One region of the Bradyrhizobium sp. AUGA SZCCT0182 genome, then DNA from elsewhere that is predicted to be linked to it. Evidence: predicted binding sites of a transcription regulator. Region 1 holds the regulator's gene; each other region holds the start of a gene.
The links. The regulator HrcA, encoded in region 1, represses chaperone genes, less so after heat shock. The targets are predictions, from matches to a motif close to GTTAGCACTCNCNNNNNGNGAGTGCTAAC.

Region 1 (9,933 bases):
CGCGGCTACCGAAGAAGTCCTTGACCTTAGTAAAGAAACCCGCCGCCTCCGGCTGGGTTGCACCCGACGACAGCTTTTCGAACTCGGCCAGCAATTCCTGCTGCTTCTTGGTCAGATTTTGCGGCGTTTCGACCATCACCTGTACATACATGTCGCCGGTCTGGCGCGAACGGAGCACCGGCATGCCTTTTGATGCGATGCGGAATCGCCGGCCGGACTGTGTTCCCGACGGCACCTTCACCTTGGTCTTGCCCTTGTCGATGGTCGGCACCTCGAATTCACCGCCAAGGGCGGCCGCCACCATCGAGATCGGGACCCGGCAATGCAGGTCGGCGCCGTCGCGCTGGAAGAATTCGTGGGTCGCCAGCGACAGGAAAATATAGAGATCGCCGGGCGGTCCGCCGCGGACGCCAGCCTCGCCCTCGCCGGCGAGGCGAATGCGGGTGCCGTCTTCGACGCCTTGCGGAATGTTGACCGACAGGGTCCGGTCGCGCGTCACCCGGCCTGAGCCCGCGCAGGAGGGACAGGGGTCTTCGATCATCTGGCCGCGGCCCTGACAGCCCGGACAGGTTCGTTCCAGCGTAAAGAAGCCCTGGGCCTGCCGCACCCTTCCCTGCCCGCCGCACAGCGAACAGGTCTTCGGCTTGGTGCCGGCCTTGGCACCGGTGCCGGAACAGGATTCGCAGGTGACCGAAACCGGAATCTCGATCTGGGCGGTCTTGCCGAGGAAGGCTTCCTCCAGCGTGATTTCCATATTGTAGCGCAGGTCGGCGCCGCGCTCGCGGCCACCGCCACCGCGCCCGCGCTGTCCGGCCATGCCGAACAGATCCTCGAAAATATCCGAGAACGACGAGGCGAAGCCGGCGCCGAATCCTGGCCCGCCGCCACCCATGCCCTGCTCGAACGCCGCGTGGCCGTAGCGGTCATAGGCGGCGCGCTTGTCGCCGTCTTTCAGGACCTCATAGGCTTCGTTGATTTCCTTGAACTTCACTTCGCTGGAAGCATCGCCCGGATTCTTGTCCGGATGCCATTTCATCGCGAGCTTGCGGAACGCAGCCTTGAGCTTGCCGTCGTCCACGCTCCGTTCGACTTCCAGGGTTTCGTAATAGCAGCGCTTGGTGGACATCCGTCAGTTCCGTCCGAATTTCGTCTTCATGCCGCAAGGGTGCATTGTTGAGGATGCCGCCTCGCGCTTAACGAAAAATGACCCCCACCCATCGAGACGCCGCGCGCTCTTTGGTGTGAGGGTCATGATCGAAAGCCCGCTTATGCCGACTTCTTGTTGTTCTTGTCGTCGTCGACTTCGGTGAACTCCGCGTCGACGACGTCATCCTTGGCCGCATCCTTCTTGGCGTCGGCTTCGGCCTGCTGCTTGTACATGGCCTCGCCGAGCTTCATCGAAGCCTGCGCCAGCGTGTTGGTCTTGGCCTTGATCGCCTCGGCGTCGTCGCCCTTCAGCGCTTCCTTGAGGTCGCTGACGGCGTCCTCGATGGAACGGCGCTCGCTCTCCTCGACCTTCGAACCGTGTTCGGCCAGCGCCTTCTCGGTGGAATGCACCAGGCTGTCGGCATGGTTCTTGGCGTCGACCGCCTCGCGGCGCTTCTTGTCCTCGGCCGCATTGGCCTCGGCGTCCTTGACCATCTTCTGGATGTCGGCGTCGGACAGGCCGCCGGAGGCCTGAATCCGGATCTGCTGTTCCTTGCCGGTCGCCTTGTCCTTGGCCGAGACGTTGACGATGCCGTTGGCGTCGATGTCGAACGTCACCTCGATCTGCGGCATGCCGCGCGGCGACGGCGGAATGCCCATCAGGTCGAACTGGCCGAGCACCTTGTTGTCGGCCGCCATTTCACGCTCGCCCTGGAAGACGCGGATGGTGACGGCGTTCTGGTTGTCCTCGGCGGTCGAGAAGACCTGGCTCTTCTTGGTCGGGATCGTGGTGTTGCGATCGATGATGCGGGTGAACACGCCACCCAGCGTCTCGATGCCGAGCGACAGCGGGGTCACGTCGAGCAGCAGCACGTCCTTGACGTCGCCCTGCAGCACGCCGGCCTGGATCGCCGCACCGATGGCGACGACTTCGTCCGGGTTCACGCCCTTGTGCGGCTCCTTGCCGAACAACTGCTTCACCACTTCCTGAACCTTCGGCATGCGCGTCATGCCGCCGACCAGCACCACTTCGCCGATCTCGGCGGCGGTGAGGCCCGCATCCTTCAGCGCCTTGCGGCACGGCTCGATGGTCTTCTGGACGAGATCGTCGACCAGCGCCTCGAACTTCGAGCGGGTCAGCTTCATCGTCAGATGCTTCGGACCGGTCTGATCGGCCGTGATGAACGGCAGATTGATTTCGGTCTGCGTGGTCGAGGACAATTCGATCTTGGCCTTTTCGGCGGCCTCTTTCAGGCGCTGCAAGGCAAGCTTGTCGTTGCGCAGGTTGATGCCCTGCTCCTTCTGGAACTCATCGGCCAGATAGCTGACGAGACGCATGTCGAAGTCTTCGCCGCCGAGGAACGTATCGCCGTTGGTGGATTTCACCTCGAATACGCCGTCGCCGATTTCGAGAATCGAGACGTCGAAGGTGCCGCCGCCGAGGTCGTACACCGCAATGGTGCCGGTCTTGGTCTTGTCGAGGCCGTAGGCGAGCGCGGCCGCGGTCGGCTCGTTGATGATGCGCAGCACTTCAAGGCCGGCGATCTTGCCGGCGTCCTTGGTGGCCTGACGTTGCGCGTCGTTGAAATAGGCGGGAACCGTGATGACGGCCTGCTCGACCTTCTGGCCGAGATGGGCTTCCGCGGTCTCTTTCATCTTCTGCAGAATGAAAGCGGAGACCTGCGAGGGCGAGTAGGTCTTAGCATCGGCTTCGACCCAGGCGTCGCCGTTCGAAGCTTTCACGATCTTGTAGGGGACGAGCTTCTTGTCCTTCTCGACCATCGGGTCGTCATAGCGGCGGCCGACGAGGCGCTTGACCGCGAAGAAGGTTCGCTCGGGATTGGTCACCGCCTGACGCTTGGCAGGCTGGCCGACGAGGCGCTCGCCATCATCGCTGAAAGCGACGATCGACGGGGTCGTGCGCATGCCCTCTGCGTTCTCGATGACTTTAGCTGTCTTGCCATCCATTACGGCGACGCACGAATTGGTGGTGCCGAGATCGATCCCAATGACCTTTCCCATGGTCCTCATATCCTTCTTTTTTGCGGCAGGTTGGCTGGGCCCTGGACGGCGCACCTAACCGAACCCCCAACGATCAATTACTCGCGATATTGCGACGGTGAGCCTCATATAGGAGGGGGGGTCCTGCCCGCAAGGACCGAACGCAACCTTAGGGCCTGAAAATGCTGACGTTTGAAAGATTGTGTCAGCTCAGGGCAGGTCAAGGTTCAGGCCTTCAGCCGTGTTAACAAATCGGCAAGGAGGTGAGCGCGCACTCATCACCACGTCCGAAAATCAGCCCAGTTCATGATCGCCGCCAGCGCGGTATTTGGCCGCTGTGTGGACCTGACCGGCGGTCCGGCAGGCCGCCAAAATTGCCCGAAAACGTTTGGCTAGCCGCCATATCGCGCGAAAATTCCGGTGTTTCGGAACGCGATGAGGGAACGGGCGCCGCCCCTGCCCTGTTGCAGGGACATCAAAACCGCTAAAAGCGGGCTGACTAAACCAAGCCCTCGAACCCTTGAGGGCTGCGCTGGCCGACCATTGAACGGCCTCAATGTAAACTCGGTAGACCCTTCATGAAGCCTGTTCGATACCTCGCTGCGGTTGCCCTTACCATCGCCGCGACCTGCGCCGCGTTCGCCGCCGACCCGGTTTTTCCGCCGGGCGCGCGGGTCGGCATGACGCCGCTGGTCGGCCTGGTCAAAGCCAGATCATTTGTCGGCTTCGAGACCGAGGATCAGGGCGTCAAGGTGCTGGTGGCGGACCTGCCCGCCGAGGCCTATGGCGAGGTCGCCAATGCTTTCAAGGCAAATCCGGGCGGCACCGGCGGCATCAAGCCGGAGAGCATCGAGACGGCGGCGGGGCTCGCCTATTACACCGCCGAGAACGCCAAGGACGGCGCCACCAATGTCCGGCGCTACTCGATGATCGTGCCGGGTCCGACCTTCTCCGGCTACGTCGCCGTGCAGGTGCCGGAGAATGCCTCCCGGATCTACACCGACGACGCCATCCGCCAGATGTTCGCTTCCGCCGTGATCCGAAACGAAGTTCCGGTCGATGAGCAGCTCGGCCTGATGCCGTTCAGGATGGCCGAGCTCAGCAATTTCAAGACGGTCCGAACGCTGGCGCCGGGCGCCGCGCTGATCATTGCCGATGGCGACGAAAAAAGCGGTTTTGAAACCGCGCCCTTCATGATCGTCGGCCTGGTCGGATCGGCGCCGGCGCAGCCCGACGACCGCGGACGCTTTGCCCAGCAGATGGCGACGACGATTCCCGGCGTACGCGACGGGCGGATCACGATGTCGGAGGCGGTCCGCATCGACGGCCAGCCCGGATACGAAACCCGCATCGAAGCCACCAGCGGCAAGGACAATACGCCGGTGACGATCGTGCAATGGTTGCGGTTCGGCGGCCAGAATTCGCTGCGCATCATCGGCAGTTCGCCGCGCGACGGCTGGACCACCGCGTTCACGCGTTTCCGCGCCGTGCGAGACGGAATTCGCCCGCGCTGACGATGCCCGATAGCTCGCAAATCGAGGCCAGTGGCTATGACGAACAAAGCAATCATTGCGATTGCGGTCGCAATTTCGCTCACGGCCGGCTCATCATTCGGACAGCAAGCCGATGACGATGCAGCATTGCAGCAGTACTTGTCGGATTTTCGGGCCTGCGTCCGGTCAAATGCCGCCGAAGTCTATGCCCTCGGCATCAGGGCAACACACGATGCGGAAGAGATTTTTCGCGAGCGATGCACACCCACGCTTAATGACCTCTTCGGATCGATCAGGTTGAACGAGCCCGCTACGTCGGCAAGTCAGAAACTGAAACTGCCGGCCGGGGCTCTTCGTCCCGGAATCCTCCGCATCACGGCGCGAGAGGAATGGGCTGCTTTCCTTCATAGCGCGAGCGGCAAGTGAGGCACTTTTGGATGACAGCTCGCAAGCAACCAATTTGCGCTAGCAAGCCCTAAATTTCGGGCTTACGTTCGTATACGGATGGAACTAAGCTTCTCGCCGTCGGGTTCGCTACGTGGGAGGCGCACATGTTGAATCGCAGGCTGCTTATGACGAGTCTCGGCGCTACGACAATTGTGGCCCTTGGGCCAAGTACCTCTTTGGCCGCGTCGATCAAACCCGACAATGCGTCGGCGTTGCTGGTGATCGACGTTCAGAACTGCTTCCTGCCGGGCGGCAGCCTTGCGGTGAAAGACGGCGACCAGGTCGTTCCCGTCATCAACCGCATCGCCAAGAGCTTTGCCAACGTCGTGCTGACGCAGGACTGGCACACGTCAGGCCATGTCTCGTTCGCCACCACGCATTCCGGCAAGAAACCGTTCGAGACGATCGATCTGCCCTATGGCAAGCAGGTGCTTTGGCCCGATCACTGCGTGCAGGGCACCGAAGGCGCTGCGCTGTCAAAGGACCTTTCGATCGCCCATGCCGGACTTGTCATCCGCAAGGGCTCCAACAAGGACGTCGACAGCTATTCGGCCTTCACCGAAGCCGATGGCAAGACCACGACGGGGCTTGCCGCCTATTTGAAGGCGCGCAAGGTGGAACGCGTGTTCCTCGCCGGTCTCGCCACCGATTTTTGCGTGGCATGGAGCGCGCTCGACGCCCGCAAGGCCGGCTTTGAGACCTATGTCGTCGAAGACGCCTGCCGCGGCATCGATACCCAAGGCTCGCTCGCGAAAGCCTGGGCCGATATGGGCGAGGCCGGCGTCAAGCGCATCCAGTCCAGCGATATCGCCGCTTAAAGTAGAGCGTTCTCTCGCGAGAGAGCACAATGTCGGATTTAGGCGCACCGCTCGCGTTCGAGATGATCCGCCGCGCGCCTTCACAGCGCACGGCCGGCCTTATCACGGGAATGACGGGCTACCGCGAGCATGCGCTTGGCCGGTTTTCGCAGCGTGAAGCCGCACACCTGATTGTGCCGCTGATCATCAGCCTTGGCAGCCCGTTCCTGATCGCGCTCGGCCGGGAGCCCGATGCGGCCGACCGCCAGCCAAGCTTCGCCGCGGGCCTCTACGCCGGGCCTGTTCATATCGAGTCCGATGGCGGCGCCGAATGCGTGCAGGTGGATTTCACGCCGCTCGGCGCTTACCGCTTTTTCGGCGGCGACGTCGCAGGTCTTGCCGCGCGCATGGTCGATATCGGCGACGTGCTCAGCCACGAAGGCCGGCAATTGCGCGAGAGACTGGGCGCGACGGCTTGCTGGCAACACCGCTTCGACCTGCTCGAGGACTTCATCGCCGGCCGCGCCAATCATCTGCCGTCGCCGGAGATCGCCTTCGCCTGGCGCCGGCTGGCGCTGACCGCGGGCAGCGCGCGGATCACGGCACTGGCAGGTGAAATCGGCTGGAGCCGCAAACATCTGGTCGAGCGTTTTCGATCCGAGCTTGGCCTCGCGCCCAAATCAATCGCGCGCATGATGCGCTTTCACCGGGCCTGCCGGCTGGCACGCAGCGGGACAGCTCCCGGCTGGGCCGGGATTGCCGCCGAGAGCGGCTTTTCCGACCAGGCCCATCTGGTGCGCGAATTCGGCGAACTGGCCGGCGAGACGCCGACGGCCTGGGCACGGCGTCTGGCGCTGATCGACAGCCGGCTGACACGTCCGAACGAAGCGCTTTCCGACTGGTAACAAATCTTCAAGCCGGCGCCGCCGGCGTATCAGCATATTGACGCGGTGAAGCCGAAAGAAGGAGTTTGCCGTGACGAACAGCAATGACGCGCAGCGCATCTACCCGACAATGCGCTGCAGGGATGCCGAGGCGATGATCCGCTGGCTCAAGGATGTGCTTGGTTTCACCGAGCATGTCGTCTACCGCACGGACGGCGTGGTACAGCACGCACAACTTGCCTGCGGCGCGTCGCTTCTGATGCTCGGTCAGGCCCGTGACGATGAGTACGGCAGATTGGTTGGCGACATCTCCGGCCGCCGCACCGACGCGCTTTATGTCGCCGTCGAGGATCCCGACGCGCTGTGCGCCAAGGTGAAGGCATCAGGCGCCAAAATCGAAATGGAGCTGCACAACACCGACTACGGCAGCCGCGATTTCGCCTGCCGGGACCCGGAAGGCAATCTCTGGAGCTTTGGCACCTACTGGCCGAAGGCGAATGAGAAGCCGATGGACGCGTAGGTCGGATCGGCTCTTTCGGCTTAGATCGTGACGTCGGCGGCGGGCGCCGCCTTGGCGCCGCCTTTGGAGACGCCGACCAGCGCCGGACGCAGCACGCGCTCGCCGATCATGAAGCCGGCCTGCACCACCTGCACCACGGTGCCCGCCGGCACCGACGCGTCAGGGACTTCGTACATCGCCTGCTGGAAGTTCGGATTGAACTTCTCACCCGACGGATCGAATTTCTTGACGCCGTTTTTCTCCAGCGTGTTGAGCAGCGACCGCTCGGTCAGCTCGACGCCTTCGATGAACGCCTTCAGCGCCGGGTCGGCCGAGGCCTTCATTTCCTCAGGAACCGCATCCAGCGCGCGTTGCAGATTGTCGGCGATATCGAGAATGTCGCGCGCGAAGCCGGTGATGCCGTAGGCCCGCGCATCGGCAACTTCCTTGGCGGTGCGTTTGCGCAGGTTTTCCATCTCCGCCAGCGTGCGCAGCATCTTGTCGCGCGCTTCAGCCGCTTCCTTCGTCAACGCCTCGACCGATCCTTCTTCGGGATCATCAGGCATGATGTAGGGCTTTGAGACCACGGGCTCGCCGCTCTGGGCCGCCGCATCATCATTCGGCCGGTTGGGATCGGTCATAAGTCTGCCTTCTCAAAAGAACCGTTCGGTTAAATGGGGATTTGCTGCCCGGGATATCGTGCTTTAGCGGGCGAAAATCAAGCGTTCCATGGCGTTTTCGAGTGATGCCTGCACCGGACCTGATCCGGGGTGGGGCCCGGTTCGCGCCGGGAAAGGCGTCAAAACAACAAAGCGAAGCTTTTTTCGGGCCGGATCAGCCACCGAGCATGCGGCTGACGATGCGCGCGGCATAGTCCACCGTCGGAATCACCCTTGCATAGTTGAGCCGCGTCGGCCCGATCACGCCGAGAACCCCGACGATGCGGCCGGCGGCGTCGCTATAGGGCGCGATGATGGTGGAGGAACCGGACAGCGAGAACAGCTTGTTCTCCGATCCGATGAAGATCCGCACGCCCTCGGCGCGCTCGGCGCGACCGAGCAGATCGATGACGCCGCGCTTGGTCTCGAGATCGTCGAACAGCGACTTCACGCGCTCCAGATCTTCCAGCGCATGCAGATCCTCGAGCAGATTGGCGTGACCGCGCACGATCAATTGGCGGTCCTCGCTTTCGCCGCCGGACCAGCTCGCAATGCCGGCCGCGATGATCTTCTGCGTCAGCTGATCGAGTTCGGCGCGGCTTTGCGTCAGCGCGGTTTCGAGTTCGAGGCGCGACTCGGCAAGCGTACGGCCGCGAATGCGGGAATTGAGGAAATTGCTGGCTTCCGTCAGCGCCGACGAGGGAACGCCGGGCGGCAGGGTCAGCACGCGGTTTTCGACCTGGCCGTCCTCGCTGACCAGCACCACCAGCGCGCGTTCCGGCTCCAGCCGCACGAATTCGATGTGCTTCAGCCGCGAATTGGATTTGGCGGTCAGCACCACCGCGGCGGCACGCGTCAGGCCCGACAGCCGCGTCAGCGCTTCGCCGAGCGCCGCCTCTACCGACTGCGCGCGGCCGACGGAGGCAAGCTGGGTCTGGATCGACTGCCGTTCGTCTTCGGTGAGGTCGCCGACCTGCATCAGCGCATCGACGAAGAAGCGCAGGCCGAGTTCCGTGGGCAGCCGGCCGGCCGAGGTATGCGGCGCGTAGATCAGGCCGAGCTGTTCGAGGTCCGACATCACATTGCGAACCGAGGCCGGCGACAGCGGCATCGCGATCAGCCGCGAGATGTTGCGCGAGCCGACCGGCTCGCCGGTTGCGAGGTAACTCTCGACGATTTGACGAAAAATGTCGCGCGAGCGCTCATTGAGCTGGGCCAGCCCGGCATTCGGTGCGATCAGGCCAATTGGATCGTGGTGGGCCACAATTACTCCCTCACAGCTGCCCCTAATCTGTCTATCCGGAGGGCCGGTGACAAGCACGCATTACACCTCAAAGAGGTGGCAAAGGCCCTTGCCGCTGCCCGCTCCCCCTCCTACAAGCACCGCGAACCGCTTTTACTTGATTTTTCGGAGGATTCCCCATGCGGCCAAGCCGCCGTGCGCCCGATGAGCTGCGCCCCGTGTCGCTGGAACGCGGCGTCGTCAAATACGCCGAAGGTTCCTGCATGGTGAAATTCGGCGATACCCACGTGCTGGTCACGGCCACGCTGGAAGAACGCCTGCCGCCATGGCTCAAGGGTCAGGGCCGCGGCTGGGTCACCGCCGAATACGGCATGCTGCCCCGCGCCACGCTGGAACGCACCCGCCGCGAGGCCGCCACCGGCAAGCAGGGCGGCCGCACCGTCGAAATCCAGCGCCTGATCGGGCGCTCGCTACGCGCGGCTGTCGACCTTGAAGCGCTCGGCGAGCGTCAGATCACGGTCGATTGCGATGTGATCCAGGCCGATGGCGGCACCCGCACCGCCTCGATAACCGGCGCCTGGGTGGCGCTGGCCGACTGCATCTCGTGGATGAAGAGCCGCAACATGCTGAAAGCCAATGTGCTCCGCGACAATGTCGCGGCGATCTCCTGTGGCATCTATCAGGGCACGCCGGTGCTCGACCTCGATTATGCCGAGGATTCCGAGGCCGATACCGACGCCAATTTCGTCATGACCGGCGACGGC
Region 2 (9,933 bases), on a different contig from region 1:
TCAAAAGTGCTAGTGCGATGTTGCGCATGGTTGCATCTCCCCCTGTTTTGAAGCCTGCTTAATGCGGCGCCAACCGGCGCTGGCTTCACTTTATAGAGCGATTTTGGACTATTTAGTACGATGACGCACTATATACCTTGGAATAGCCTGACAGTCGGATGATTCAGATTCTCGCATGTGCGGTAAGCCGATGACGACAAAACGATTGTTACGGATCGCAGCCAAGGACGGCGAGACGGCGCTTGGCTTGTGGGAGATGCAGCCCGTTGGGCCGGCGATCCTTCCGCCGGTGCTGCTGGTGCACGGCGCCACGTTCGGATCGGGGCTGTTCGATCTGCCCGTGGCGGGCTACTCGCTGATGCAGGAGCTCGCGCGCGGCCGCTTCGTCTATGCTATCGATGTCAGGGGGTATGGCGCATCGGTCGAGACCGGTGTGATGAATGCGCCCATGGCCGCGCATCCGCCGTTTTGCCGCGCCCGGCACGCGATCGAGGATGTCGGTGCGGCGATAACCGAAATCCGGCGGAGGCGAAAAGTCCTGTCGATCGACCTGATCGGGTTTTCGTGGGGCAGCATCGTTGCAGGCTGGTACGCGAGCAGGCATGCCGCTGAGGTCCGCAGGCTGGTGCTGTATGCGCCGCTGTTTGCGGAGAAGAACGCGCTGTGGCTGCATCGCATCGGCGATGCCGCCGACCGCAGCAAACTGGCCGGTCATTTCGGCGCCTATCGGCTCGTCGCCGAGGCCGATGTCATCGCGCGCTGGAACAGCGATGGGCCCGGTGACCCCGCGGACGTTCGCGCGGACGGGGTGGTGGAGGCGTTGTTTGAGGCGGCAGCCAGCAATGATGTCCTCGCCGGATCGCGTCATCCGCCAGCGTTTCGGTGTCCGAACGGCGCGTTCGCGGATCTGGTCGAGGTGTTCAACGGCCGGCCCCTGTACGAACCCGGAACGATCGAGGCGCCGGTCCTGCTGGTGCGGGGCGCATGCGACACCACCTCGACGGCGTCGGACATGCAGCGGCTGGAAGCGGCGATCGGGTCGGTGGAAAAATCCTCACTGGAAATACCTGATGGCTCGCACTTCCTCTGTATCGAGAAGAATCACATGAGCCTATACCGGGCGATAAATACCTATCTGACGATGGATTGAGTGGCGGCGATGGCGGTCAAGGCGGCGGCAAAGCGCAAGTCCGGAACGACGGAAGAGTTGAATGTCGGTTGGCAGCCCGGAGAGCGCGTGCTTCACGAATTGCTGCTCGACGCCATCCTGAAGGACAATCCGATACCGCTGGCGTATCGGATGAATTACATCGCCAATTTCTACGTCGGCCCGCTGGTGGCGATGATGGAGAAGTCTTTCAAGCTGACGCGATCCGAATGGATCGTATTGTTCTGCCTGACGCGGCAACCGCGGCTGAACGCCCAGCAGATCAGCATCGTGACCGGCCGGCCCAAGACCAGCATTGCAGGTGCGGTGAAGCTGCTGCAGAAAAAAGGACTGATTACCCGGAAGACCGACATCGCCGACAGCCGCGCGCGGGTGCTGCATCTTAGCGATTCCGGGCAGCGCATCTACACCGCGATCATAGGCAGCTTTATCGAGCGCGAAAAAGCCATGCTGGAAACGCTCGATCCTGCGGAGCGGCGCGAGCTCGGCCGACTGTTCGGCAAGATCATCGCCGCCGCCGATGCGTGGGCGAAGCCGTATTGACGGGACGTTTCGGGGCGGTGGCGGGGCGAGCGGATGAACTTGCGGCGGGTTCGTGTTGAACGATAAGCGACCACAAATTATCCTCCGTCATAACCACGATCGCGCGTATGGATTCCCCGATACGCAATTGCGCATCTGCGGCCAGCGCCAAGCGGCGCGTCCCGGAGAGGGATTGCTGGCCTTCGAAAACCCCAACAAACAAAAACCCCGGCATCGCTGCCGGGGTTTTGCATTCTTTGATGTTCGCCTGGATGGCTGGACTTAGAAGTCCATGCCGCCCATGCCGCCGCCGCCGGGGGGCATACCGCCGCCGCCGCCCGCGTTTTTCTTCGGCAGTTCGGCGATCATGGCTTCGGTGGTGATCAGGAGAGCCGCAACCGACGCTGCGTTCTGGATCGCCGCACGAACCACCTTGGTCGGGTCGATGATGCCCTTGGAGACCAAGTTGCCGTATTCGCCGGTCTGCGAGTCGAAGCCGTAGTTGTACTGGTCCTTCTCGAGGATCTTGCCGACGATGACCGAGCCGTCTTCACCAGCGTTGATCGCGATCTGGCGGGCCGGCGCGGACAGCGCCTTGCGCACGATCTCGACGCCGGTCTTCTGGTCGTCGTTCGCGGTCTTGATGCGCTTGAGCTGCTCGGAGGCGCGCAGCAGGGCGACGCCGCCGCCCGGCACGATGCCTTCTTCAACCGCCGCACGGGTCGCATGCATCGCGTCATCCACGCGATCCTTGCGCTCCTTGACTTCGACTTCGGTCGCGCCGCCGACGCGGATCACCGCGACGCCGCCTGCGAGCTTGGCCAGACGCTCCTGCAGCTTCTCACGGTCGTAGTCCGAGGTGGTTTCCTCGATCTGCGCCTTGATCTGCTGAACGCGCGCCTCGATGTCGGCCTTCTTGCCGGCGCCGTTGACGATGGTGGTGTTTTCCTTGTCGATCATCACCTTCTTGGCGCGACCGAGCATCTGCAGCGTGACGTTCTCGAGCTTGATGCCGAGATCTTCCGAGATCGCCTGACCACCGGTCAGAACCGCGATGTCCTGCAGCATGGCCTTGCGGCGATCGCCGAAGCCCGGAGCCTTGACGGCAGCGACCTTGAGGCCGCCACGCAGACGGTTGACGACGAGGGTGGCGAGAGCTTCGCCTTCGACGTCTTCCGCGACGATGACCAGCGGCTTGCCGGTCTGCACCACGGCTTCGAGCAGCGGCAGCAGCTCGTTCAGCGAGGAGAGCTTCTTCTCGTTGATCAGGATGTAGGCGTCGTCCATTTCAACGCGCATCTTGTCGGCGTTGGTGACGAAGTAGGGTGAGATATAGCCGCGGTCGAACTGCATGCCTTCGACGACGTCGAGTTCGGTCTCGAGCGACTTGGCTTCTTCAACCGTGATGACGCCCTCGTTGCCGACCTTCTTCATGGCGTCGGCGAGGAACTTGCCGATTTCGGCGTCGCCGTTGGCGGAGATGGTGCCGACCTGGGCGATTTCCTCGTTCGAGGTGACCTTCTTGGAGTTCTTGACGAGGTCGGCGACCACGGCTTCCACAGCCAGGTCGATACCGCGCTTCAGGTCCATCGGGTTCATGCCGGCAGCAACCGACTTGGCGCCTTCACGGACGATCGCAGCCGCGAGCACGGTTGCGGTGGTGGTGCCGTCGCCGGCAGCATCTGCGGACTTGGAGGCGACTTCGCGCACCATCTGCGCGCCCATGTTCTCGAACTTGTCTTCGAGTTCGATTTCCTTGGCGACGGTAACGCCGTCCTTGGTGATGCGGGGAGCGCCGAACGACTTGTCGAGCACGACGTTGCGGCCCTTCGGGCCGAGCGTGACCTTCACGGCATTGGCGAGAATGTCGACGCCGCGCAGCATGCGGTCGCGGGCATCAACGCCGAATTTGACTTCTTTAGCTGACATATTTGATTTCCCTGAGTTGAACTTGGTGTCTCACCCTTGTCGCGGAGCGCCTCGCAGGCGCTCCTCAGGGGTGAGCGTGTGCGGGTTTGGCTTAGGCGGCCTTCTTCTTGGTCGCGGGAACGTCGGTGAGGACGCCCATGATGTCGCTTTCCTTCATGATCAGCAGTTCCTGGCCATCGAGTTTGACCTCGGTGCCGGACCACTTGCCGAACAGGACGCGGTCGCCGACCTTGAGGTCGATCGGGATCAGCTTGCCAGCTTCGTCACGGCCACCGGGGCCGACGGCGGTGATTTCGCCCTGGGAGGGCTTTTCCTTGGCACTGTCCGGAATGATGATGCCGCCAGCAGTCTTCTCTTCGGCGTCGATGCGCTTGACCACGACGCGGTCGTGAAGCGGACGGAATTTCATGCAGTCCTCCTAAGTTTTTGCAACTGTTGTCGAATTCTGGGATTTTGGCAGTCCGAGCAGGCGAGTGCTAGCTCGGCTGCGGCTGATTTAAGCCAGTCTTGTTCGGGGGACAAGGGCTTCTAGCAGAAAAATTGGCACTCAAATATGACGGCTGCCAATTTCATTCATCATGATTAATCGAGGTAAACGGCCTGCCGACCCCGTATTAGCACGTGCGGTAAGCTGCTGCTAACGCGTGATTTTTCAACAGTTCATTAAACATTTAGGCTTGTGATGGGTGGGTATCGTGCGTCACATTTCTCTCATGTGAGCGCATCTCCGCCGGGGTGGCTCGGTGTGGCCACCACGTGAAATGCGCTTCCACCAATGGAGGTTGGCATGGTCTCGCGGGTTGGGGTTGTTTCCGACGATTTCCGGAAGCAGGTGCTGGGTTATGGGCTGACGACGGCGGAAATTCTCTATCGGCTGCCGGATCATCCCTCGCTGCTGCAAACCTACGTCTGGCAGAATTATGATCTGTTTCCGAAATTTCCGGCGCTGAAAGATTTTCTGGCCTTCTGGCAGGAAAAGCTCGACGGCCCGCTGTATTCGGTCACGGTCGCGCATTCCAAGCTGATCAAGCCGGCAGAACTTCGCGCTGTGGACGGCGTGTTCAGGCTGCATTGAGCGGACAGGATTCGTAGGGTGGGTAGAGCGTAGCGAAACCCACCATCTTCGTCGCCACGACGGCGGTGGGTTACGGCTTCGCCTAACCCACCCTACGAATTTCATTTTGTGTTAGCCTCCCGCCATCAAACAAACGGGAGGGCGCCAATGGCCAAGCAAAAAGCGACATCGAAAGCCGCAGCCAAAACCGCGGTGAAGAAGAAATGGACGGGCCTCGGTACGGCAGCCAAATCTTCAGCCCGCAAGACCATCGAATCAAAAGGCCGCGTCGCCACAGCCAAATCGAAGGCGGCAGCCAAGCCAACGGCCAAGGCCGTAGCAAAGCCGAAGGCGCGGCCGAAACAGCGCATCGCCATCAGCCATCATCGGGATGAGGATTTTAAGGCCGACGGCCTGCGCACCTATGCGCAGTACCGCGATCTCGGCATTGCCGCGGCGACCCATGGCCTCGCGCAAGCGCATGTGATCCGGCTGATCGGACCCTGCAATCCGGAGGAAGTTTCAAAACTGCATTATCACGACGTCGAATTCCAGATGGTCTATGTGCTCAAGGGGTGGGTGAAGACCTACATGGAAGGCCAGGGAGAGACCTTGATGAAAGAGGGCGGCTGCTGGACCCAGCCGCCGCGCATCAGGCATCTGATCCTTGATTATTCCGACGACGTCGAATTGCTGGAAGTGATTTTGCCGGCGGAGTTCAAGACGGTGGAGTTATCGTCGTAAGTCCGCGCGAGCGCGAATGTTAGTGTTCGTCATGGCCGGGCTTGTAGTCCCGGCCATCTACGTCTTGTCTCACGCAAAGGAAGTAAGTCGTGGATGCCCGGGGCGTAGGCGAGCGGAAGCGACGCCGTCCTCCAGACGGCTATGCCCGGGCATGACGGGGCGGCTTCGTTTCCGGCATCACAAACGCAATCAGACAAAGCCCGACGCAGGCAATGGCGGACAGGCCGAGGAAGGCTACGCTATGTCCAAAATGGTCGCTGACATAGCCTGCCAGGATATTGCTGCAGGAAGCGCCGATGCCGACCGCCGTCCCCACCACGCCCTGGGCGAGGTTGAAATGGCCGCTGCCGAAGGCGATGTCGGCGACAGTCAACGGAATGAGAACGCCAAACACCGCGGCGGTAACGCCGTCAAAGAATTGCACGGCGACCAGCAGATAGGGATCGGTGACGGTTGCGAACAGCACGCCGCGGATGGCGAGCGCGGTGAAGCCGATCAGCAGCAGCGGCCGGCGGCCCCATTGTTGCGCCTTACGGCCGACCGATGGCGAGGTCAGCGCCACGATCGCTTGCGGCAGGATGATGCACGCCGCGATCAGCACCGGCGCCCACTGGGTCGAACGCGTCGTCACGATGCCGGCCATCAAGGGCAGCATCGCGGCGTTGGCGAGCTGCAGCAACATCACGGCACCGGCAAAGATCAGGAGCGGGCGCTGGCGCAACAGATGCAGCACGCTGGTGGCTTCGGGATCCGGCTTGGCGCGGACGATCGCGCCATGGGCCTGCTCCGGATCGATTTCGCGATCCCTGATCCGGGATAGCGCTATGATGGTGAAGATCACCAGAACAAAGGTGGCGAGAAACACCGAGCGGCTGGAGATGAAATAGCCGCAGGCCCCCATCAGCGCCGCGGCGACGCCGTTGCCAATTGACGCGAACCGGGCATTGCGCCCCAGCCGTTCGCCGATCGCGGACGGTCCGACCAATCCGAGACTGATCGCGGCGATCGCCGGGCCGAGCACGCAACTCGCCATGGCGTGCAATGTCGCCGCCGCTGCGATGACGGGAAAGATCGGCCATGCCGCATAGGCCAGCGCTGCGACTCCAATCGCTGCGACCGCGAAACCGGCGACCAGCCGTTCTCTCCGGGCGGCGTCGATGATGGCGCCGCCCGGCATCTGGCCGATCAACCCGACAATGCCGCCGATCGACAGCACCAGCCCGATCTCGACCTGGGTCCATTTCTGCGTCGTGAGGTACACCGCGACGAACGGACCAAAGCCGGTCTGGACGTCGGCGAGAAAGAAGATGAACCAGTCGAGGCCGCGCTGGCTTTGCGCCGAAGGGTGGGGCTCGGGCGATGCCGGCGGCGGCGGTGACGTGTCGCAGCGTTCATCGACGGACGGCGCGCCCCGCGTCTCAGCGGCAAAATCCTTGGCAGTATCTTTGGGATATGGGTTCGGGCGCGCGGACAGTGGAATTCTCCTCCTCCGTCAGTGGTCGAATTGCAGGGGTTGCAGACTGCCGGTGGCGCCGAGCACCACGATCGGCGTATCTTCCTTGTATTCGGGCGCGGCCTTGACCTGTTCCAACGTCAATTCGAGCGTCATGCTTTCCTTCTTGTTGGTAACTTGTCCGAAGTGGAGTGCGTTCCAGTCGACGACGATCTTTCGGCTGCCGACGCCGAGAAAGCCGCCGAAATCGATCACCGCGGCGCGCACGGTTCCGGAGCGATCGACGATCACGTCGACGATGCGCCCCATGTTCTCGCCAGCCGTGCTGCGGACATCGCGTCCGAGAATCCCGCGTGCGTCCGCCGCGCGGATGACCGTGACGGAAGGCGGGGGCACCGGTTCTTTCGGCGCATCCGGCGAGGCCTTTGCCGCCGGACTTGGTGCGGCGGGGGCCGGCGGGCCCTTGTCTGGCTCCTGTGCGACCGCCAATGCGCCGAGGGATATCGCGCTCCACACCAGAACGGCTGCCGTGATCTTTTGCCCTGAACGCATGCGGTCTCCTGAAGCTCTTCGCTGTTGCGCAGAGGTGACGAACCGGCCGCAGCCGGTTTCGTCACCATTTCCCCGAGTACGATCGCCGTCAGCGCGACAACACGATCGAGACCTGAACGCGGCCGCGCGTCCGCATCATTTCGAGCGATACATCGTCGCCGTGACGGCGCAGGCGAAGATCCACGCTGCAATCGCCAAGCCGCAAGTCACGCAGCACGACCTCGTTCAGGAATTCCGGCAGACGCGGATTACGCAGGCGGATTTCGCCGGCCCGCGCATCGAATTCCAGGCCGAGCGAAGCTTCCAGCAGCGTGAACGGCGTCGCGCTCGCCCATGCCTGCGGCGAGCACGCCACGGGATAGAGCGTCGGGCCAAACCGCCGCTCGCGGTGGAAGCCGCAGAACAATTCCGGTAACCGCCTGAGATCCATGTAACTCGCCGCGCCGAACAACCCCTTGAACAGATGTTCGACGGAATGTTTCAGGCCGTAGCGGGCAAGGCCCAGCGCTATCAGCGCGTTGTCGTGCGGCCAGATCGAGCCGTTGTGGTAGGACATCGGATTGTAGCGGGACTCGCCTGATGCCACGGTTCGAATGCCCCATCCGGTGAAGAAGCGCGGCCGCATCAGGTCGGCGGCGACCATGCGCGCACGGTCCTCGCCAATGATGCCCGTGAATAGAAGCTGGCCGGCATTGGATGTCCGCACCTTGCACGGCCGCTTGGCGCCATCGAGCGCGAGCGCGTAGGTGCCCATGTCAGGACACCAGAACGCCTCCTCAAAGCGCGCGGCAAGTTGGGTTGCCTCCTCGTCGAGCCTGCGCGCCTTCTCGGCAAAGCCAAGCTGGCGCGCGCAACGCGCTGCCAGCCGTTTGCCAGCGAAGACGTAACCCTGAACCTCGCACAGGGCGATGTGGCCCTCGGCCAACTGGCCATCGGCATGAAAGATCGCGTCGAAGGAATCCTTCCAGCCCTGGTTGGCGAGGCCCTGTTCGGAGGCGCGCTGATATTCGACAAAGCCGTCACGATCAGGGTCGCCTGGCCCGTCAATCCAGGCCAGCGCGGCCTCTATCGCAGGCCACAGCTCGCGCAGCGTGTCCTCGTCACCGGTGCGCTCGAAATAGAATCCCGCCAGCAGCACGAACAGCGGCGTGGAATCGACGCTGCCGTAATATTGCGCGAACGGCACTTCGCGTAGCGCCGCCATTTCGCCGCCGCGCATTTCATGCAGGATCTTGCCGGGTTCGGCATCGTTCAAGGCATCGACGGCCGTGGCTTGATAGGCAGCGAGCCGTTTGAGCACGCCGCAGGCCACGCGCGGGTCGATCCACAGCATCTGCAGCGCTGATATCAGGCCGTCGCGGCCGAACGTGGTCGAATACCAGGGAATGCCGGCATAGGGATAGCGGCCATGCGCGGTGTCGGTCATCAGCATGTTGAGATCGGCCATCGACTGGCACAACACCTCATTGAAGATGCTGTTCGAGGTTTCGACGCTGGCGGCGCCCGCGGTCGAACGGCGCATTTCGCGGCGATGCGCGAGCAGGCCACGCATGAACGGTGCCGGCCGATGCTCGGCAGCATTGTTGCAGGTGACCGCAACGAACAACGAGGTAAGCTGCTGCGGCTCGAGCGCGAAATGATAGCTGCCGCTGTTCACCGCCAGCAGGGTGGGGCGCGGGTCAAAATGCAGATTGGTCGTTCGCGCCTCGCCGTCGAGGCCGTGATATTCGAACCTGACATCGGCGGGGCTGAGCAGTTCGCTGGTGCCGGTGCCGCGGCGCGGGCGCCTGGCGCCGCGCACCTCGAACAGATCGGCGAAATCATTGTCGAACAGGAAGGTCAGATCAATGTGTGCCGCCCGGTCGCCATGGTTCTGGACGGCGATCCGCTGATAGGCGGTGCCGCGCCACAGGAAGATGGTGCGCACGACGTGGATCAGATCCTTCTGCAGGACGATCCGGTCGCCGTCATAGATGTCGGGATTGGTGAGGTCGATCGTCAGTGCGGAATTGTCGTCGCGCAGGTTGGAGCCGAGCAGCAATGGCTGAGTCTGGTTCAGCAAGAGCTCGAGCCGCGCCAGATAGCGGGTATCGGCATTGAACAATCCATCGGGTCCACCGGCCGAGGCACCGATGTCGCCATGGCTGTCGAGGACGATGAACGTATCGTCGTGCTTGAGGGTCCGGCGCGGCCGTGCCGCCTGGCCGGTCATGGGAATGTAGAACGGCGATTCCGTGATCTGCTCCGCGAGCGGAGCATCCGCCCGCTGGACGTTGGCTTTGGTGGCCATGCGTAACCTCTGTCCTGTAACTCTAGAGCCTTTTCCGTTCCGATTAAATCGGAACGGGCTAGATTCTTGATTTGATGTGTTTCATTGACGCCAACCGGTATCCAATTCGCTGGAAAACGCTCTAGCGGATACCGCTCCGCACGCCGCGACGCCGATCTGACTGTGTCTCAATTCGCCGCCGCGATTCAGGCTGCGTGGATCGCGAGACGGTTCATTTCCTG
Region 3 (9,933 bases), on a different contig from region 1:
TATTGGGGTGCACTTTATTGGCGCACCCGACACGATTCGAACGTGTGACCTTTGCCTTCGGAGGGCAACGCTCTATCCAGCTGAGCTACGGGTGCAGTGGGGCTTCATTTAGCCGATTGGTCTGGCATCGGCAACGGCCTTTGGGGGGGGCTGGTTGGGGAAGGAGCAAGGCTCCGAGGGCAAAGGTCACACGTTCGAATCGTGTCGGGTGCGCCAGAAAAGCACGTGCCGGGGGTGCCGGGACTGTGGCGGGCCTATCCTGGCTTCGGGTGGCACCCGAAATGGCACTCGGCGCGACTTTTCGCAAAATTCACAGAATGGTATAATCGGCTCTCACAATCGGGGCGGACAAATAACTATGACGGCATACGAGGTTACTGTTCGCCATTTTGCACGCCGAACGCGTAAGAATCTCAACACTATTGATGAACTAAGCAAAGTGAACCCGAAGAAGTATTTCGAAGTTACTCAACTTGTTAATTCGGCCATCGGTTTGTTGATGTTCCCGCAACAGGAGTTCTTTGACGCCATTCCAAAGACAAGCATAGCGGAATTGAAGAAGCAGGGTTGGCCGATACCCTTATTCGAGCACGGTGCAGAAAAAACACAGAACCTTCGAGATTTGGCGAGGAATATGAGAAACAGCTTTGCACACTTCAATGTCGACTTCAAACCGGAGAAGGGTTCAATTGCAGGAATTTACCTTTGGAACAGACCTCAAGAAAAGCAGCCACCCAACTGGATTTGCTATTTGAGTATTCAAGATCTGCGGGAAATCTTTGAGAGGTTTGCAAAGTTGGTCGAGAAGATCTCGCAAGCGTCCTACAAAGAAGTTGGGATAAAACAAGTTCGTTCCGAGCTGCGCCTTGCAACACGCAACAGGTGATTCTGCGTTATCAAGCGAGCCGTAAAGTTTGCCGACGGGCTGCGATTATTGCGCAAGTTATTTTTTGAAAGATACGCCCTGTCGGGCCATGGAATCTATCCCTCTTGCGCGGATCTCGCCCCCGTGAGAATTCCGGGGAGGCGCTTTTGCTGGTTGCCAATCGACCATTTGTTGCATGCCAGACACATGAAAATAAACGCGACCCATATACTTTTTGGAGTAGAGTTTTATCTCGTCATATTGAGATCGAGCGTAACGTTCAAGTGCAGCCTTCGCATGATCGATTGCTTGCTGGGGATGGCGCCCCGACCAATTGGCTTCGATCTGTAAATGTTTTCCACTTGGAACGAACTTATATTCGATTAGTGACTTTCCCGAATCAGGCATTGGACGCCCTTCAAAAAAAGGTTGGTTATCTATGTTTGGGACATCGACTCCTTCGTTAAACATGTCGACCGAGAAGATAACATCGAGATCGCCATTTGCTAGTTGATCCAGTGAAGTGGTCCTTGGAGCGCTCTCACTACCGGCATGAACGGCGACCGTGCGAAGCCCATGCGTATTAAAAAACTCTGCCATAAAGTTGGCGTGGCGCTGCGAACAGCAGAATGCGATACAGCGTTGAGCTCCATGTTTACGTAGCTGTTCGAGAGCGTTTTGCGCGCGCGCGTCGGTTGCGACCGCTGCCGTGAGCTCTGTCGGGTCAAAACGCGCATTGCGCCAGGGGATGTTGGCATAATCGACCAAATCGGGAACGCCCCAGTATTGGAAAGCACAGAGCAAGCCCGCTGAAACGCCATCGGGCACCGAGGCCTCAAAAACGAGGTTCTCTTGACACAAGGCAAGAAGATCTCCTCCGTCCATGCGCTCTGGTGTTGCCGTTAACCCAAGAAGAAACTTTGGTTGGAAGTAATCTATAATCCGGCGGTAAGTCGGGGCGGCTGCGTGGTGAAACTCGTCGACTACGATGTAGTCAAAGGCTGTCGGCGCGAATCTACTTAAATGCTCTATTCGGCCGAGCGTCTGCACCGAGGCGAAAAGCAGGTCCGCGTCAGTCTCTCTCTGTGATGCGTTCATCCGCCCAATGGACGCATTCGGTCTAACGCGTCGAAAATTGTCTATCGCTTGGTTCAGTATTTCTTCGCGGTGAGCCACAAAGAGAACACGCCGAAACTCTGATCGATCGCTATCAAACGCGGAGAGCCAAGTTTTTCCAAGACCCGTAGCCAGGACAACCAGGCCAGCCGAGAAGCCTTCGCTCCGAGTATCCACAAGAGCCGCAAGCGCTTCTTGCTGGAGGGCATGAGGGACTGCCGGAGGTGGAGGCGCCTCTTCAGCTACTTCTGCCGCCGGCCAGTCCGGATGCGCTCGACGGGCCTCGTAGCGGCATATCCAAGCCTCATCCGCGAGAACAGACGATGGTGCGTTGAAGATATTTTCGAAGCCCGCAGTAATCTCCGAAAAACCAGCATGCTCGTCGCGCGAGATAACTTTGTAGTTCCATTCGACGGAACTGGTGAGGGCCGGAGCTGACAGGTTCGAGCTCCCTACAAAGGCGATACCTTCAAGCTCGGTTTGAAAGATGTAAGTCTTGAGGTGAAAGCCGCGATCTCGCGCTTCGTAGACCCGGACCTGTAGGTTGCCAGAGAGATCATTGAGGCGGCGTAGCGACGCCGGCTCGGTGACCTCGAGGTAATCCCCGACCAGGATCCGTGCCCGACCTCCCCGCGCCAGGAAATCTCGGAGGTGTGAGACGATCAAGCGCGCGCCGCTGTCGAGCAGGAAGGCGACAGCCATGTCACATGTCGTTGAATGATCGAGGTTCAGTAGGAGGTGCGGCAACAAAGGATCGTCGCCGCCGGTAATCAGCCTTTGGTTCGTTGCAGTTTCAGCAGGGGGGGCCGCCTTGAGGTAGTTTGCTTTGCCGGGAATGACATGCCGCACACCGCCTCGGGGATCAGCAACATCGCCCGAATAGCGCGGGATGACGTGCAGATGAAAGTGAAAGACCGTTTGACCGGCTGCCGGACTTTCGTTGAAGCCGATATTGAAGCCATCCGGGCGAAAGCGTTCGGTGATCATGGCCTGCCCCTGATCGATGGCCGACCAGACCGCGGACTTCTCGACGGATTTCAGGTCCGACCAGGCCGACACGTGGCGATGGGGAATGATGAGAAGATGGCCCGCACTGACCGGAAATCCGTCCCAGAGGGCGAATATTATGTCATTTGAGAAAGCAATTCGACTTGGATCAATCGAGCAAAATGGGCAGCTCATCGCACCTCAAGTAAGTCAAGATTTGCCGTATCGACCCAATAGCGCGCGCGTTACTGGCAATTTGAGGTTTTGATCGTGGCATAGTTCGCCCAAGATTCGAAGCGCTACCTTCGGTCGAGCTAGCTTCGCAAATCGACTTTCGACGCGCGCGCGATTGCAACTAGCGTGGCCCGGGTGTGCCGATGGCGAGGAACTGACGCACAGGTCGTCAGAAACCTGCAGTTTTCGAGGGATCAGCTCTGTCACCGGTCCAGCTTCGGAGGGCAGCGGTCTATTGTCTTGCGCCGCTATTGTGACGGATTGCGACTCCTTTTGCTCTGCCAGAGCCGCGGTCCATTCGCGGGATTGAGACAGCGGAGGGAGGAACTGGCACGCCCAAACCGCGCTCCGATCAGAGCCGTCGGAGGTTAGCCCGTGAAAGCTCAGCGGCCTGATGTGTGGGTTCGCCGATTCAGAATGAAAATAACGTCTGACGGTGATCGTTCCACTTTGGAGTCCGGGGTCGCCGAAAGCTAGCCGGTTGTTTGGCGCAAAAAGGCCCAGCAATTGCTGCCGGGCCTTTCTTGATTGTCGTGCTTTAAACGGTTGGAATTAGAAATCCATACCACCCATACCACCCATGCCGCCACCACCCGGAGGCATACCGCCGCCGCCAGCGTTCTTCTTCGGCACTTCGGCCACCATGGCTTCGGTGGTGATCAGAAGCGCCGCAACCGAAGCTGCGTTCTGGATCGCCACACGCACAACCTTGGTCGGGTCAATGATTCCCTTCGAGATCAGGTTGACGTATTCGCCGGTCTGGGAGTCGAAGCCGTAGGAATACTGATCCTTTTCGAGGATCTTGCCGATAATCACCGAACCGTCTTCGCCTGCGTTGATCGCGATCTGGCGAGCGGGCCAAGAAAGTGCCTTGCGGACGATCTCGACGCCGGTCTTCTGGTCGTCGTTCTTGGTGCGCAGCCCCTTCAGATGCTGGGAGGCGCGCAGCAGGGCGACGCCGCCACCCGGCACGATGCCTTCTTCAACCGCCGCGCGGGTTGCATGCATAGCATCATCGACGCGATCCTTGCGCTCCTTCACTTCAGTTTCAGTCGCGCCGCCGACGCGGATCACCGCGACGCCGCCTGCGAGCTTGGCCAGACGTTCCTGCAACTTCTCACGGTCGTAGTCCGAGGTGGTTTCATCGATCTGCGCCTTGATCTGCTGCACGCGCGCCTCGATGTCGGCCTTCTTGCCGGCGCCGCTGACGATCGTGGTGTTCTCCTTGTCGATCATCACCTTCTTGGCGCGACCGAGCATGGCGAGCGTGACGTTCTCCATCTTGATGCCGAGATCTTCCGAGATCGCCTGACCACCGGTCAGCACCGCGATGTCCTGCAGCATCGCCTTGCGGCGATCTCCGAAGCCCGGAGCCTTGACCGCCGCGACCTTCAGACCACCCCGCAGACGGTTGACGACGAGGGTAGCGAGGGCTTCGCCTTCGACGTCTTCCGCGATAATCACGAGCGGCTTGCCGCTTTGCACCACGGCTTCCAAAAGCGGAAGCAGTTCGTTTAACTGAGAAAGCTTCTTTTCGTTGATCAGGACGTAGGCGTCATCCATTTCAACGCGCATCTTGTCGGCGTTGGTGACGAAGTAGGGCGAGATGTAGCCGCGGTCGAACTGCATGCCTTCGACGACCTCAAGTTCCGTCTCGAGCGACTTGGCTTCTTCAACGGTGATGACGCCCTCGTTGCCGACCTTCTTCATGGCATCGGCGAGGAACTTGCCGATTTCAGCGTCGCCGTTGGACGAGATGGTTCCGACCTGGGCGATTTCTTCGTTCGAGGTGACCTTCTTGGAGTTCTTGACGAGGTCGGCGACCACGGCGTCCACTGCCAAATCGATGCCGCGCTTCAGATCCATCGGGTTCATGCCGGCGGCAACCGACTTCGCGCCTTCCCTAATGATGGCGGCGGCCAGCACGGTCGCCGTAGTGGTGCCGTCGCCGGCCGCATCAGCCGACTTGGAAGCGACTTCGCGCACCATCTGGGCGCCCATGTTCTCGAACTTGTCGTCGAGTTCGATCTCCTTGGCGACGGTGACGCCGTCCTTGGTGATGCGGGGAGCGCCAAACGACTTGTCGAGCACGACGTTGCGGCCCTTGGGGCCGAGTGTGACCTTCACCGCGTTGTTAAGAATGTCGACGCCGCGTAACATACGGTCGCGGGCATCAACGCCGAATTTGACTTCTTTACTAGCCATGATGTTTTTCCTTGAAGTTCTGGAGGGATTAGGCGCTTAAGCGGCCTTCTTCTTGGCAGCGGGCACGTCGGTGAGGACGCCCATGATGTCGCTTTCCTTCATGATGAGCAGTTCCTGACCATCGAGCTTGACCTCGGTGCCGGACCACTTGCCGAACAGCACGCGGTCGCCAACCTTGAGGTCGATCGGGATCAGCTTGCCAGCTTCGTCACGGCCACCCGGGCCCACAGCGACGATTTCGCCCTGCGAGGGCTTTTCCTTGGCACTGTCCGGAATGATGATGCCGCCAGCAGTCTTCTCCTCAGCGTCGATACGCTTGACCACAACGCGGTCGTGAAGCGGACGGAATTTCATGAGATCCTTTTGTTGATTTTGTTTTGGATTGGCAGTCGCAAGCCGCGAGTGCTAGCAATGGTATAAGCCTGTATGAGCGAGATACAAGCCTGTCCCACCGAAATAGAGCTGTCGCTGCTAGCCCGGACCACGTTGATTACGATCACGAGCGAGAGCTGTGTCGATTTTAGCAGGCCGCAAGTTCGAGTAGACAGGCGAGTATCAATCGAGGGTCCACCGCCGCTGATTCAACTCTCGCGGGTTCAGATCCTATGGTCGGCTAAACCCGTCATTTGCCGCGGATCGCCGTAAGGCCCCGCTGCACGCCTTTCGCCAGTCTAATAATTCCTCGAAATCTGTTTGTTACCGGTGAGATGGACGACAAGCGCCCAGGATAGGGCGAAATTCTATCGGCAACGTAGGCGAGCCGGGGAGCACCGCCCTACGGGAGAGCTCAGACCTCTGTTCAGACGGCAGGTCGGAAGGCTAGCGCTAGTTTGAAAAGCATGTGCCGGCGTGACGGAGTTTTTTTGGCGGAACCGGGAATCCCGAATCACCGCCCGAGCGCAGAAAGTTGATTCAGCCCGCGAAGCTGACGGGCGATCAAAGCAAGGGCTTGGGCAGGCAGCATCGGCTTGCCAATAAGATATCCCTGACCTTCTGCGCACCCGTTATCGCGCAAATAGTTCAACTGTTCCTGGGTTTCGATGCCCTCAGCGACAACATTCATGTTGAGGTCTGCGGCAAGCCGAATGATCGACTTAACAATCGCAGCGCAGCCGTCATCCTTGAGCATCTCATTCGTGAAGGATCGGTCTATCTTGATTCTGTCGAAGGGAATTTTGCGCAGATGGGTGAGCGAGGAATAGCCCGTGCCAAAGTCATCGAGAGCTACGGTGACACCGAGCGCTAGCATCGAATTCAGTATGCCCGACACGTCCTCATAATTTGATATCAGCATCGATTCAGTTAGTTCTACCTCAAGGCGGCCGGCATGGACCCCATTGTCTGCGAGGGCAGAGACGACGGTGTTCAACACGCCAGCATTTTGAAGTTGGATAGCGGATAGATTAACGGCAATTCGGAGGTCGGAAGGCCACTCTGCAAGAGTTTCACACGCGCGCCGTATCACCCAGTTTCCGATGGAATGAATAAGACCCGTCTCTTCGGCTAAGGGAATGAAGTCGAGCGGAGGAATCACTCCCCGCGTCGGGTGCCGCCATCGAAGAAGAGCCTCGAATCCGGTAACGCGGTCTAATCTCAGATCATAGAATGGCTGGTAAACAAGAAAAAGTTGATCATTTTCGATCGCTAGCTCCAGATCGCGCTTGAGCGCCTGATGCTCGCGAGCTGCGATATCGTCGCTTGCTTCATGAAAGCAGATTGAGCCGGGCCCAAATCGCTTGGCGCGATAAAGCGCGGCATCAGCCCGCTTAAGCAGGTGGGTGGCAGTGCTGCCATCGCGAGGCGCCAAGGCGATGCCAATACTGGCTGCCGCCTTGATTCGCTTATCATCAACCCAAAAGGGTTCGGCAAAAATGGATTGCAACCGACCTGCCAGTTCGAACGCTTGTTCCGGCTCAGCCGCGCCTTCCGCAATGATAGCGAACTCATCGCCTCCCAGGCGCGCCATCATTTCCATTGCGCGGGCGGATCGACGTAAACGCGCGGCGATCTGGACGAGGAGTTCGTCTCCTGCAGGATGCCCAAATTGGTCGTTCACCTCCTTAAAGTGATCGAGGTCCAATAGCACCAGGACGAATTGGCCGTGTCCAGGAAGAAGTCCTTTCAAACACTCATCTAGTCGCTCGTTAAAGGCCAAACGATTGGGTAGGCGGGTGAGCGTGTCTTCCCTGACGGCCCTTTCCGCCTGCAATTGAGCGATTAATCGCTCGGCAAACTCGAATGAATGGGCGAGGACGATCCGCAAGAGCACAAAGGCATAGACCACGGTAAGGATGGCGACCAACGAATAGACGAAATCGCCGTTCTGCCCGATAAAGATCGCTACCCCAAGAAGGATGGGAAAAGTGAAGGCGATTGCTGCTATCGGGATCGTCGCAAAAGCAAATGCGCCGCCGGCCAGCATTCCCGCACATAAGCAAGTTATCACCAACTGGCCGCCGTTCGAGGCGTCGGCGAAGAAAACGACCGGAACGATGCCCCAAATGGATCCGAGTATCGACGCGTTTCGAACGAGGCCGTGCATGGCTCTTCGCGATACGAATTGCGGTTGGGTTGAACGCCAACTCGCGTGTGCCTTGATGCCGAGAAAAACCGCCGCGCTGACAACAACGCTCGCCCAAGAAACGACCAACCATCGATCGGGGCCCGTCCAAAGAGCCATTGCCAGCACCACCGCGTTGCAGGCATTCGCAATCAGCATGCCTGGAGCGCTTCTCCGAACAATTTTTATTTGTTCGGAGCGAATTAGGCTGGCCGTATCGTTGTCCGGAGAGGGCCCGCCGAATGCCCGCAGATCGCCTGCAAACAACATCGAAAAATATTCGCTGTATTTGTTCCCGGCGATGTCCATCGCATCACAATGCGAGTGTATTATTGAGGAATAATGAAGTCGTGGGGTTCTTGGCCCCCACCATTGCGCGCAAGGTTTGACGCGCTTTTCAGGCGTTCAGGACAACCGCCTGGTTACCGTAGTTAACTCTTGGTGAACAAGGAGTGGCCATGTCTCGCGCGAGCGATCCGGGCCTCATACGCCGCCGTTAAACCCGCGCTAGCAGTTACGGCAGATCACAAGTTGCTTAGTTAGCTTCGTATCGGCCAGCTTGTTCCCGCGCTCATTAGTTCTGATTTTCAGAACTTAAATATTCGTTTCGCTTGCCTGACCAAGGCGTAATCTTCTATTCTAGGTCCGGGCCATCGACGCGGCCGTGACCGTCCGATTCCTGAGGAGCCCGTCAGTCCTATAAAGTTTTCGCGTCAAACTCATTCGGTCCAGTCATTGAGTATGCCAGACAATCTCTACAAATTTCGCAGAATTAAATGGGCGGATCCGAAGCGGCTCAGGATGATTGCAGACTTCAAACCGAAGCAGCGTGGCTCACGTTACTTGTCTGGGCTAGTCGTCCTTTGTGTCCTTATTGGTTTCGTGGCCGTCCAAGCGTGGCCGAAGCGTTCCACTGAACTCAAGTTACCCGCAGCCGAATCGGTCTCGTCCCCTATTTCCATTTCGGTGCGCGTCATCGACGGGGATACAGTTAGTCTGGATGATGGTAGGCCCAACATTCGCCTAGTGGGGTTCAACGCGCCGGAAACAGGCGATCGGGCGCGATGCGAAACAGAGCGCCAGAGGGGCGAAGCGGCTACGCGGCGGCTTCGTGAACTTGTCAGCAGCGGCCGTTCGGACTTTCAGCAGATTGCGTGTTCTTGTGCGCCCGGGACGGAAGGCACGGATGCGTGCAACTTCGGCCGTCGCTGTGGAACACTCCGGGTCAATGGCGTAGATGTGGGAACAACTTTGATCGGGGAGGGGTTGGCAGTTCGTTTTGTATGCGGCGCAACAAGTTGTCCGAAGCTACCACGCTCCTGGTGCTGACGCAGAATGTTAGTTGAAGGTGAGACAGTTTCAACACAATCGTAGCTCAGCTACGGACTTGACCTCACGTATCGTCAGAACGCCCAGGTTAACGCGAACCGAACTACGCGACTTGCTTGAAGCGCTCGAAGCGCACGGCAAGTCGATCTTTGTCAGGATGGTCCCTTGTTCGGCCCGGCAGGCGAATATTCCGGCCATTTAGCTCTTTCAATGCTTCCAACATCGGGCCGTCATTTTGGCCGAGCAGTCGATCTGACACATGCATACGAAAATCAGGATCGATTCCGATCAAGTGGGCATCGAAGGCCGCGTGATGAATTTTGGAAAGAGGAATTCCGTTGGTAACTAAAGGCTGACCAAATAGATCGTCTTTGTCGGCCACGATGTGCGCGGCGTCGAGCAAAAGGGCCTCAGGAAGGCCAGAAAGGGCACAGCGTCCATCGTATGCCGCGATTACGGCCGCTCTAAAGGTTGCCTGATGCAGCCGCTGCTTGACCGTGCGCAGCGCGTATCGTCGCTCTAGCGCGTTCGCTGGCGGCGCCAGACTCTCTGGGCTCGGTCCAAAGGTCACCCGGGCCGTCAGAGCATGCCCGTCCCAGCCGGATATAAACGTCGGGAGGAGGGCTTGATAGCGGCC

Region 2: the regulator HrcA is predicted to act here: its motif matches at 4,072-4,100, upstream of JQ611_RS15315 (co-chaperone GroES).
Region 3: the regulator HrcA is predicted to act here: its motif matches at 5,789-5,817, upstream of JQ611_RS31130 (co-chaperone GroES).

The regions. Positions count from the first base shown of each region.
Region 1 covers NZ_JAFCLY010000019.1:141,349-151,281, forward strand. The annotation lists gene dnaJ (molecular chaperone DnaJ) at 1-1,126, opposite strand, end outside; gene dnaK (molecular chaperone DnaK) at 1,267-3,168, opposite strand; gene JQ611_RS21065 (hypothetical protein) at 3,726-4,661, shown strand; gene JQ611_RS21070 (hypothetical protein) at 4,692-5,066, shown strand; gene pncA (bifunctional nicotinamidase/pyrazinamidase) at 5,192-5,905, shown strand; gene JQ611_RS21080 (AraC family transcriptional regulator) at 5,935-6,789, shown strand; gene JQ611_RS21085 (VOC family protein) at 6,860-7,288, shown strand; gene grpE (nucleotide exchange factor GrpE) at 7,309-7,908, opposite strand; gene hrcA (heat-inducible transcriptional repressor HrcA) at 8,102-9,190, opposite strand; gene rph (ribonuclease PH) at 9,349-9,933, shown strand, end outside.
Region 2 covers NZ_JAFCLY010000012.1:82,118-92,050, reverse strand. The annotation lists gene JQ611_RS15335 (serine hydrolase) at 1-28, opposite strand, end outside; gene JQ611_RS15330 (alpha/beta hydrolase) at 191-1,150, shown strand; gene JQ611_RS15325 (MarR family winged helix-turn-helix transcriptional regulator) at 1,160-1,711, shown strand; gene groL (chaperonin GroEL) at 1,973-3,619, opposite strand; gene JQ611_RS15315 (co-chaperone GroES) at 3,711-4,028, opposite strand; gene JQ611_RS15310 (usg protein) at 4,407-4,694, shown strand; gene JQ611_RS15305 (cupin domain-containing protein) at 4,842-5,417, shown strand; gene JQ611_RS15300 (MFS transporter) at 5,557-6,897, opposite strand; gene JQ611_RS15295 (PRC-barrel domain-containing protein) at 6,910-7,422, opposite strand; gene JQ611_RS15290 (amylo-alpha-1,6-glucosidase) at 7,511-9,712, opposite strand; gene JQ611_RS15285 (ABC transporter ATP-binding protein) at 9,898-9,933, opposite strand, start outside.
Region 3 covers NZ_JAFCLY010000038.1:71,523-81,455, forward strand. The annotation lists tRNA gene JQ611_RS31110 (tRNA-Arg) at 19-95, opposite strand; gene JQ611_RS31115 (HEPN family nuclease) at 359-886, shown strand; gene JQ611_RS31120 (DEAD/DEAH box helicase family protein) at 944-3,163, opposite strand; gene groL (chaperonin GroEL) at 3,755-5,407, opposite strand; gene JQ611_RS31130 (co-chaperone GroES) at 5,444-5,761, opposite strand; gene JQ611_RS31135 (bifunctional diguanylate cyclase/phosphodiesterase) at 6,294-8,276, opposite strand; gene JQ611_RS31140 (HNH endonuclease) at 9,400-9,933, opposite strand, start outside.